One region of the Virgibacillus dakarensis genome, then DNA from elsewhere that is predicted to be linked to it. Evidence: riboswitches for the same ligand, from Rfam matches in the RefSeq annotation. Region 1 holds a riboswitch; the other holds the start of a gene.

Region 1 (5,345 bases):
CGTCGTCGGCCAAATGTAGCCGTTTATCATATTTAATAATGTCGTTTTTCCAGAACCATTCAGTCCAAGAATTGCCCAGTGTTCCCCTCTTGAGACCCCCCAACTGATATCCGATATAATCGTTTCCCCGTGCCTTTTCCATGAAATATTCTGTATATCTACTATTTTGTCCAATGCTGTCCTTCCCCTCTCTAGCCGCCCATTCTTCTAATCTAGCATATGATGAATTTCTTATATACTACATTTGGTTTGGGAGAAAAACAAATTATTCGAATTATTGCATGGATTTGAGAAGACAATTATCAGATTCATTATTGGCTGAGATAAAACTGCGATATATAGCAGACATTCAGACTTTCGTTTGAGTGTCTGCTATTAATAAACATCACTTCTTCACAATTGGAATCCAAATTTCACAACAATGATCCTCAGCCGTTACATCGCCATTTGGCGGGTAAGCTTCTATTTCCGGTGCATCAACATGCTCATACCCGGTTGAGGGAAACCATTCGGAAAAAATACGATCCCATATCTTTTCAATCGCATGCGGCACCGGACCGATCGCCTGGAAAACCGCCCACGTTGATGCCGGAATCTCCTTTTCCTCCCAATCGGAAGGAACCGCTTGATTACTCCGTTCAGCACAAATAAAATAAGTTAATTCTTCTTGCTGTTTATCAAATTCCATACATACACCAAGTAATCCCATTGAACCACAATCGTTTACGAGCTTCTCCGTAAATCCGTTCCTGTTCGATTCATCCCAAAAAGCTGGAATATCACGATGGTTTTGACCATCAATTGTTGCCGTACGTATTCCTTTTCCAACAACCCGAAACGCTTCCTTCTCAACAATTCTGTAATTCATTTCTTCATCACCCTTTAATTGAATTTGAAAAGAGAGACGAGGGAATGCCTTCAACGATTGATTGTAACGGCGTGCGGCTGATGGACTTAAACCATGCAGTTTACGAAACGCCTTGGAAAATGACTCCGGAGTCTCGTAGCCATACTTATACGCAATCTCAATTACTTTGCTTTTCGAATGCGTTAATTCCTGAGCAGCCAAGGTTAATCTTCGGCGTCTGATATAATCAGCAACGGTTACACCCGTCAACATATGAAACATTCGCTGAAAATGAAATCTAGACATACATGCAACCATTGCCACATGTTCAATAGGGAGGTCAGCGTCTAAATTTTTCTCAATGTAATCAATGCTGGCAATCATTCGCTGCAACCCTTCCATAATCGTTCTCTCCTTTCTTAATGCAACTTTATCAGGTGACAATTCTTCTTTCCTGTTCATCTGTGCTTTTTAAAGACATGTCTTTGATCAAAGGTTGTTAATCCTGGAATCGTTAACTTTTATTATACCGTAAGAAGGTAATCCAAACAGCTAAAATTTCCAATTTGCTTTACAATCTGTATGAATCCCTTTACCATATAAATAGTTTAAAAAATATCAACAAATTCACTAGGGGAGCTTTCAAGAGCTGAGAAGAACATTTTCGTTCTGACCCTTTGCACCCGATCTAGGTAATACCAGCGTGGGGAAGTGTAGCTGTATGTAACATGGAACTAATTGTACATACAACCAAAGCTGCATTCCACTGGGGAGCGGTTTTTGTTTTTTTATCACCCTTCCACGTATTTCAGGACATAACATAACAAAACGAGGAGGCGATACATGTGCGTGATGAATGGGGATTTATCGATACTGGGATACACGATGCCATAGTGAATATGGCGTTGGATGAGTTGTTGCTTCATTGGCATAGTGAGGGGAAAACACCTCCAATTTTACGTTTCTATCAATGGTCTGCACCAAGCCTGTCCGTTGGCTATTTTCAGAATGTTGATAAAGCAATTGATTTACCAGCATTAGATCGTTATCAGGTTCCACTCGTTCGACGGTTGACTGGAGGAAGCGCTGTTTTGCATGATGATGAGCTAACTTACAGCATCATTATTGCGGAAGATAAGCCCTATATCCCGGCTTCAGTTGGAGAAGCTTATTACATACTATCGAAGGGGATTTTTGCAGGGTATGAAAAGCTCGGGATTACAGTAAATTATGCGGAAACAACGAAATCAAACAAGAGCCGTTCTGCCGTATGCTTTGAAAAACCTGCATTATATGAATTAATGGTGAATGGAAAGAAAATATCTGGAAATGCACAAACTCGTCAAAAAGGAGTACTGCTGCAGCACGGGTCGATACCACGATCGATTGATAAAATCATGCTTTTCGATCTGTTCCGTTTTCCGAGCGAAGAACTACGGGAAAGAAACAGAAGGGCATTTGATAAGAAAGCAACAACGATCAGTCAAGAGTCTAATGTACCTATTTCAATTGACACCATGAAAGACGCGTTTAAAACAGGATTTGAAACAGGAGTAGACATAGAACTATTTCCATTTGCATTAACCAATGAGCAATGGGATGAAGTATACCAGCTTGCTGAGAAGAAATACAACACAAACGAATGGAACTTCAAACATCAATTAAGGAGCGTGTAAAATGGCTAAACAAGAAGAATACATACGAAAACCGGAATGGCTGAAAACAAAAATCAATACAAACCAATCCTATCGAGGCCTTAAAAAGTTAATGCGCGATAAAAAGTTAAACACCGTTTGCGAAGAAGCCCGCTGCCCGAATATCCACGAATGCTGGAGTGAGCGTAAAACGGCAACATTTATGATTTTAGGGGATACGTGTACACGCGGCTGCCGCTTTTGTGCAGTAAAAACCGGGTTACCTAATGAGCTTGATTGGGGGGAACCTGCACGGGTCGCTGAATCCGTGGCTATTATGGGATTAAAGCATGTGGTAGTTACAGCAGTAGCGCGGGATGATTTGAATGATGGTGGGGCAGCCGTATTTGCTGAAACGGTTCGAGCCATTCGCCGGGAGAACCCTGGCTGTACCATTGAAATCCTTCCATCCGATATGAAGGGTGATTATGATAGCCTTCATACATTAATGGATAGTAAGCCGGATATTTTTAACCATAACATTGAAACCGTACGCCGATTAACGAAGCGTGTCCGCGCACGGGCGATGTATGATCGTTCCCTGCAATTGCTGCAGCGTGTTAAAGAGATTGCCCCAAACACACCAACGAAATCAAGTATTATGGTGGGGCTTGGAGAAGAAAAAGAAGAAATTATTCAGGCTATGGATGATCTCTTGGCACACGATGTGGACATTATGACAATCGGGCAATACTTACAGCCAACGAAAAAACACTTGAAGGTAGAGCGCTATTACCACCCGGATGAGTTTGCCGAGCTAAAGGAAATTGCTTTGGAGAAAGGCTTCCGTCACTGTGAGTCAGGCCCACTTGTCCGCTCGTCCTATCATGCAGATGAACAAGTATCGCAAGCATCCGCCCAACGCAGAATTGATTATATGAAAGGCTATGAGAAGCAAGAAAATAAAAAAGTGGATTTTCAAGTAGAGATGTTTCAAAAATAAGTATTGTACTCGATTGATTTGAGCTTCACTTGATGGAATTTGGCTTGTGCTCGATCGTTTTTTAACGGCACTCGATCGACTCTGGCTTGCGCCCGGTCAATTCTGAACGGCACTCAATCGATGTTGGATTGTACCCATCGATTTTGAACGGCACTCGATCGATTCTACGTTGCGCTGCCTTAATAGATTGTGCGCTCATATATAGTGGAGGCTGTCATGCAAAAGGTACTTCGATAACATGACAGCCACTACATTTATGCCTTAGCTAATTTTCCGTTAATAGGCCAGATCCGTTTCTTATTCCTTTTCCCAAATCGTACAAGTCGTATAGCGTTCAGGATGACAATTAATACGCTCAATTCATGAATTAGCATGCCGGATGCTAGGAATACTTTGCCAAAGAGCACCCCCGCCAATAGTAACCCGACCGTACCGACTGCAAAGAACATGTTTTGCTTCAAGTTCCGGACAGTTGCTTTTGCCAAACGATAGGTGTATGGAATTTTGGCAAGGTTGTCGCCCATTAAAACAACATCTGCCGTTTCCATTGCTGCGTCAGTTCCGACCGCCCCCATTGCAATCCCCACATCGGCTAGTGCAATTGCTGGTGCATCATTGATTCCGTCCCCAACCATCGCTACCCGTTTTCCTTCCGCTTTTAATTGTTTAATCTGGGCAACTTTATCTTCCGGCAGCATTTCAGCAAACACGCGATCAATTCCCAGTTGATCCGCCACTTTTTTTGCGGAATGTTTGTTGTCACCTGTTAACATAATTGTTTGTTTTATTCCCAATGCCCGCAAGTGTTCGATCGTTTCACGGGCCTCGCGGCGGATCTGGTCTGCTATCGAAATAATCCCTGCCAGCTGGTTATTAACACCCACAAAAATGACCGTATTCCCATATTTTTCTTCCTGTATTGCAAATGAGTAGGCATCATTATTAACCCTGGTACCATTATTTTCCAATAATTTTCTATTTCCAATGACTACATGCTTCTTATCAAGCGTTGCGGTTATACCTTGACCTTTTTTTACTGCAAAATTGAATGGCTGATTCGTGAGTGCCATATCTCTATTTTTGGCTTCTTTTACAATCGTTCGTCCTAAATGGTGTTCCGAACGTGCCTCTACCTCAGCTGCCAGCTTTATTAGCTGATCTTCCTTCATTCCGAAGCCCTTCACACCTGTAACTTCGGGCTTTCCTTTTGTTAATGTTCCCGTTTTATCAAATACAACAACATCCATTTTCGCCAGGTTCTCCATCACTTCCCCGCCTTTGACCAAGGTTCCCGCCTTTGCGCCATTTCCAATACCCGCCACAAGGGATACTGGAGCCGAAATGACAAGGGCACCAGGACAAGCAATTACCAGAAATGTTAAAGTTAGTTCTATATTTTGCGTGAACAGAAATACGATTACCGATAAAACTAGAATTCCTGGTGTATAAACATTGGCAAATCGTTCAAGAAACCTTTGCGTTTTTGCTTTTGCTTCCTGGGCCTCCTCCACCAATTCGATAATTTTGGCAAATGCTGTATCATCACCCACCTTTTCCGCTTCAACCTCTAGATAGCCATTATCAAGGATTGTTCCACCAAATACAGTATCTCCCCTTTTTTTATTAGCTGGTACCGATTCACCGGTTATCGTTGCTTGATTTATAAATCCCTGCCCCTCTACTACCTTTCCATCAACCGCAATTTTTTCACCTGATTGAATCAGAATTCGATCTCCCTTTACGATATTTTCAATAGGCAATATTACCTTCCGTCCCCCCTGCAATACGGTTGCTTCAAGTGGTACCATATCCATCAATGTTTTTAACGAGTTCCGTGTCTTTTCTAACGTACGAGTTTCCA
Region 2 (5,345 bases), 100 kb from region 1:
TAAACAATTGCCTTGTTGAAAATTTCTCCATTAAAAAAGCAGTTATCGGGATGAGTACACCGTTAACTAGCATAAAACCGGTTGTTATCCATTGAGCTGTACTTTCACCTATTTCCAAATCTTCCATAATAGAAGGCAGGGCAACATTCATCAACGTTTGATTCAGGAGCGACACAAAGGCTCCTAAAATAATAACAGCCAAAATTGGCCCCTTTTTCACATTCGTTACGGTTGTTGAATCTGTCATTCTTTCATTTCATCTCCTATTCTACAAGTTCACTCTTTCATGTCGTTATTCTCAAAATTGGCTAAAAGTTTAGTAGCCGTGGTCTTGAACATCGCCAATTCCTCTTTGGAAATACCCGCAAAAAGCCTTTCCATAAATGCTTTTCGGGTAACATACAAATTTCTTAATATTTCTTGCCCGTTTTCCGTTATCGTTAAATAGACAACCCTGCGATCCTGATCAGTCCGGTTTCTTTCAATGTATCCTCCATCAACAAGTTTATCGGTAATACCTGTCAATCCACCTGTTGTAATAGAAAGAACCCTGGCCAATTCTGATGCGCGCTGCTGTCCATCACGATGTAATTTGTAAAGCACGAGTACTTCAGATCGTGAAAATCCCAATTTTGTATGTTTCTTCCACTGACCAGGCAATTTTCTTATGATCTTTCTAAAGATATCTTCCAGCTCAAGGAAATCTTCTTCAATCATGCGACTCCACCCCTTGCAACGGGTTAGTTAATTGATAAGTATCTTACTACTAAACATTTTCATAACAGAAACAAATTATACGCGCATACCATATACCTGTCAATACCTTTTTGGGCATTCATCTAAAAATAAAATGAACCTTCATTCAGTAGGGTTTCCCTTCCTCCCCTACTGAATGAAGGTTCACCTTACGAAAATGTATTACTGACTATTCAACTTATTTTCTCCATTTAAACTAATAAATAACTTTTCAAATTTATAAATGCATAGTATAATGATCATGTCATACAAGGAGGCTACAACATGTCATCAAATAATCAAAATATTCAAGACATTCCGCAGAAGGGTTTCTTTGGACATCCAAAGGGATTATCTACGCTATTCTTCACGGAATTTTGGGAACGTTTTTCTTACTATGGGATGCGTGCCATTCTATTATTTTATATGTACTACGAACTGTCAAAAGGCGGTCTCGGGATTGATCAGGGAACTGCCGCTTCGATTATGGCGGTTTACGGATCACTTGTATACATGTCTGGGATTATTGGCGGCTGGATTGCTGACCGGTTATTAGGAAGCGCTCGGACAACCTTTTATGGCGGCGTTTTAATCATGTTCGGTCATATTGTTCTTTCCTTTCCTGGAAGTTTAACAGGATTGTTCGTTTCGATGGGCTTGATTGTTATTGGTACAGGCTTATTGAAACCGAATGTATCCAATATTGTCGGTGATTTATACAGCAAGGAAGACTACCGTCGTGATTCTGGTTTCAGTATTTTTTATATGGGGATTAACTTAGGTGGATTACTGGCTCCATTAATTGTCGGAACCGTCGGACAGGAATATAACTTCCATCTTGGATTTAGCTTGGCGGCCATTGGAATGTTTATCGGTCTCGTCGTTTTCATTTTTACCAAGGGCAAATATTTGGGACCAGCTGGTTCAAACGTTCCAAATCCACTTACGGCAGCAGAACGTAAAAAGGTATTCGGCCGCTTCGGCATTGGTGCTATTATCGTAATTATATTGGGGGCTATCACAATTCCAACCGGGATCTTAACAATAAATGGATTTACCATGATTGTTAGTATTCTTGGAATTATCATTCCTGCCGTTTATTTTATCGTGATGTACCGGAGTCCACGAACAACCGAAGTGGAACGCTCACGTCTCCTGGCTTATATACCAATGTTTGTGGCAGCCATGATGTTCTGGGCGATTCAGGAACAAGGCTCGATTATTTTAGCGCGATATGCAGATCAGCGGACATTGCTGCACTTCGCAGGTATTGAAATTCAATCATCCTGGTTCCAGTCATTGAATCCACTATTTATCGTTTTACTGGCACCTGTATTTGCATGGCTTTGGGTTAAACTGGGGAACAAACAACCATCAACACCGAAAAAATTCTCAGTTGGCTTATTTTTTGCAGGGCTTTCCTTTATTGTTATGATTATCCCTGCGATTGTTAACGGCACAGATACACTCGTTAATCCATTATGGCTCGTGCTTAGCTTCTTCCTGGTTGTTTTAGGTGAACTATGTTTATCACCTGTCGGATTATCCGCAACAACAAAGCTTGCACCTGCTGCCTTTTCAGCACAAACGATGGGTCTATGGTTCCTGTCTAATGCATCGGCACAAGCAATTAATGCGCAAGTCGTAAAATTATATTCGTTTGATACAGAAATTTTGTATTTTGGGGTAATCGGTGGCATTTCTATTTTACTTGGTTTACTTCTATTTTTGTCATCGAAAAAAATTCATCAATTCATGCGAGGTATTGATTAAACAACAATATTTTTTAAAATTAGTAGGTGACAGACTGAGATTCTTTTGTTATGATTACGATAACAAGCAAGTTTCATAGTAATTCCACTACTAGGGGTGCTCAGAAACCGTGAGCTGAGAGGGAAGCCGGATTAGCTTTCCGACTCTTATGGACCTGATCTGGTTAATACCAGCGGAGGGAAGTAGTCTGTGATCATCACACATAAACTTTTCCCTTTAAAAAGCTAGGTCCTTTATCCATGGACCTAGCTTTTTCATATTATAACGGAAAGGAGGAAATAAATGAATCGGACACGTTTATTAACGACGATGGCTGTATTTGTAGCCATAGGAACGATTGGGGCACAAATCCTATGGTTTCCTGCAGGTATTGCAAAAGCCTACCCTGTACAACATACGGTCAACGTCATGGCAGCAGTGATGCTTGGTCCAGCTCCTGCCGTTATAATTGCCTTTATGATTGGGCTACTCCGTAATTTGCTTGGGTTTGGCACAATCCTTGCATTTCCCGGCGGAATGATTGGCGCTTTTTTGGCAGGATATCTGTACAAAAGCTTTGGCAAAAAAATATATGCTGCACTTGGCGAATTCATTGGAACCGGAGTTTTAGGCTCTTTATTCGCTGTACCGTTGGCTAACCTTTTAATGGGAAATTCAGTTGGAGCATTATTTTTCTTCCCATCATTTCTTGCCAGCAGTGGAGCAGGAGCATTAATCGGTTGGCTAATAGTGATACGATTGAAACAACGTAGTTTATTACAAAATATTTAATATATCGGAACTGCTAGGGGCGCCTATATGGCTGAGAAAAGAAAATGATTCTTAGTCCCTTGGAACCTGATCTGGTTAATACCAGCGGAGGGAAGTAGTCGAGGACGTAAATACCTTTCTATGATTCTTCCTTTCTAGCCTCTAGTAGCTTCCTAAAATCCAGGGAGGCATAATCATGACTTTTTCTCAAGATCTCAGGGACGAAAACAGTGATATTTTTCAAGCAATATTTACCCATCCGTTTGTACAGGGAATCGGTAAAGGAAATGTCCCAAAAGAAGCATTGGAACATTACATTAAAGCAGACTTTGAATACCTTAATGCATTTATAAAAATATACGGAATGGCAATTTCCAAATCCAATGATCGGAGGGATATGGCCTTTTTTAACGACCAAATTCAATTTGTTTTGCACAGTGAAGTCCATCCACACCACAACTTTTGCGAATCAATCGGGGTTAACTATGATGAACTTCAAGGATATGCCTTGCCACCTACTGCTGATCATTACGTTAAACATATGATGTATCATGCACAGACGGGTACGCTGGCAGAAATAATTTGTGCACTGCTTCCTTGCCCTTGGACTTATTTGGAAATCGGGAAGGAATTGATGAAAACGTACAAACCAGCAGATAATCATCCCTTTTATAAGTGGATTCGTTTCTATGCGGACGAAAGTGTGGAAAAAATTACGACGACAATGCGTAATCGTTTGGATGAACTAGCCATGGAAGCCTCTATAACGGAACAAACACGTATGAAGGAAGCTTTCCGTAAAAGCTGTCAACTGGAATGGTCTTTTTGGGAAATGGCTTACACCCGTGAAGAATGGCCTGATGCAAAGCTGGTGGGAAGCCGATGAACCAAATACCATGCGCCTTAACCATTGCTGGGACGGATCCAAGTGGCGGTGCTGGCATCCAGGCTGATTTAAAAACGTTTCAGGAATTTACGTGTTATGGAATGTCTATCATTACATCGGTTGTAGCTCAGAACACAACCGGTGTCCAAGACGTTCATCATATCCCGATTAACATGATAGAAAAACAGCTGGATTCTGTTATTTCTGATATACCCTTTCAAGCGTATAAGACAGGGATGATAGCCAATATTGACATGATGGAAGTCATCGTTCAAAAAATCACACCCTTAAACGTGCCATATATCATGGATCCGGTAATGGTCGCGACAAGCGGTGATTCGTTAATTGCTGAAGAAGCCAGAAACTTTTTACGTGAACAGCTTCTGCCGCTCGCTGCACTGGTTACCCCGAATGTTCCGGAAGCAGAATACATCACAGGGGAATCTATTAAGACCGTGAATGATTTACAGCAGGCTGCCGAACAAATTGTAGTTAAGCATGGTGCTGGTGCAGCCCTTGTTAAAGGTGGTCATCTTGATGGTAAGGCAATTGACATTTTATATGACGGAAACAAGATGCACCGTTTTTCCTCAGAACGAATTGATACAAACAACACACACGGAACAGGCTGTACCTATTCCGCAGCCATAACAGCTTTATTAAGCAAAGGAATACCATTGCCTGCAGCAGTAAAACAGGCAAAAGACTATGTAACCGCCGCAATCCGTCATTCCTTTTCCATCGGCAAAGGCAATGGTCCAACAAATCACTGGGCAACACGGCCCGAGGAGGTAAAGCAATGAACAGAAACGTCATTCGGGAAGTCAGGGAAAAGAGCCCACTGATCCACCATTTAACAAACCAGGTTGTTATGAACTTTACCGCTAACGGTTTATTATCCTTTGGCGGTATTCCAGCGATGGCAAATGCTGTAGAAGAAGCATATGACATGGCGATGAATGCAAATGGGTTACTTATTAACATTGGCACCATTACACCGTTGGAAGTAAAGGCTATGATTGCCGCTGGTAAGGCTGCTAATGAAAAAGGAATACCGGTAGTACTTGATCCAGTCGGTGTCGCGTCAACACCATTTCGGGATACTGCTGTAAAACAGGTTCTTCATGAAGTCAAACCAGCTGTCATCAAAGGTAATGCTGGGGAGATGGCTTATCTTGCCGGAATTCCCTGGGAAACGAAA

What was found. A riboswitch is a leader RNA that binds a small molecule or an ion and turns the genes downstream of it on or off. The one in region 1 is predicted to bind thiamine pyrophosphate.
Region 2: it holds a riboswitch for thiamine pyrophosphate, as region 1 does, so the genes downstream of both, thiW (energy coupling factor transporter S component ThiW) here and CZ382_RS10365 (lipoate--protein ligase family protein) in region 1, are expected to answer to the same signal.

Annotation. Positions count from the first base shown of each region.
Region 1 is NZ_LT732554.1:160,527-165,871, forward strand. Features, by position in the region: gene CZ382_RS10355 (ABC transporter ATP-binding protein) at 1-174, opposite strand, end outside; gene CZ382_RS10360 (AraC family transcriptional regulator) at 386-1,309, opposite strand; TPP riboswitch at 1,470-1,574, shown strand; gene CZ382_RS10365 (lipoate--protein ligase family protein) at 1,693-2,523, shown strand; gene lipA (lipoyl synthase) at 2,525-3,484, shown strand; gene CZ382_RS10375 (heavy metal translocating P-type ATPase) at 3,739-5,345, opposite strand, start outside.
Region 2 is NZ_LT732554.1:262,808-268,152, forward strand. Features, by position in the region: gene CZ382_RS10830 (DHA2 family efflux MFS transporter permease subunit) at 1-247, opposite strand, end outside; gene CZ382_RS10835 (MarR family winged helix-turn-helix transcriptional regulator) at 277-717, opposite strand; gene CZ382_RS10840 (peptide MFS transporter) at 1,021-2,508, shown strand; TPP riboswitch at 2,591-2,706, shown strand; gene thiW (energy coupling factor transporter S component ThiW) at 2,791-3,279, shown strand; TPP riboswitch at 3,285-3,389, shown strand; gene tenA (thiaminase II) at 3,455-4,144, shown strand; gene thiD (bifunctional hydroxymethylpyrimidine kinase/phosphomethylpyrimidine kinase) at 4,141-4,947, shown strand; gene thiM (hydroxyethylthiazole kinase) at 4,944-5,345, shown strand, end outside.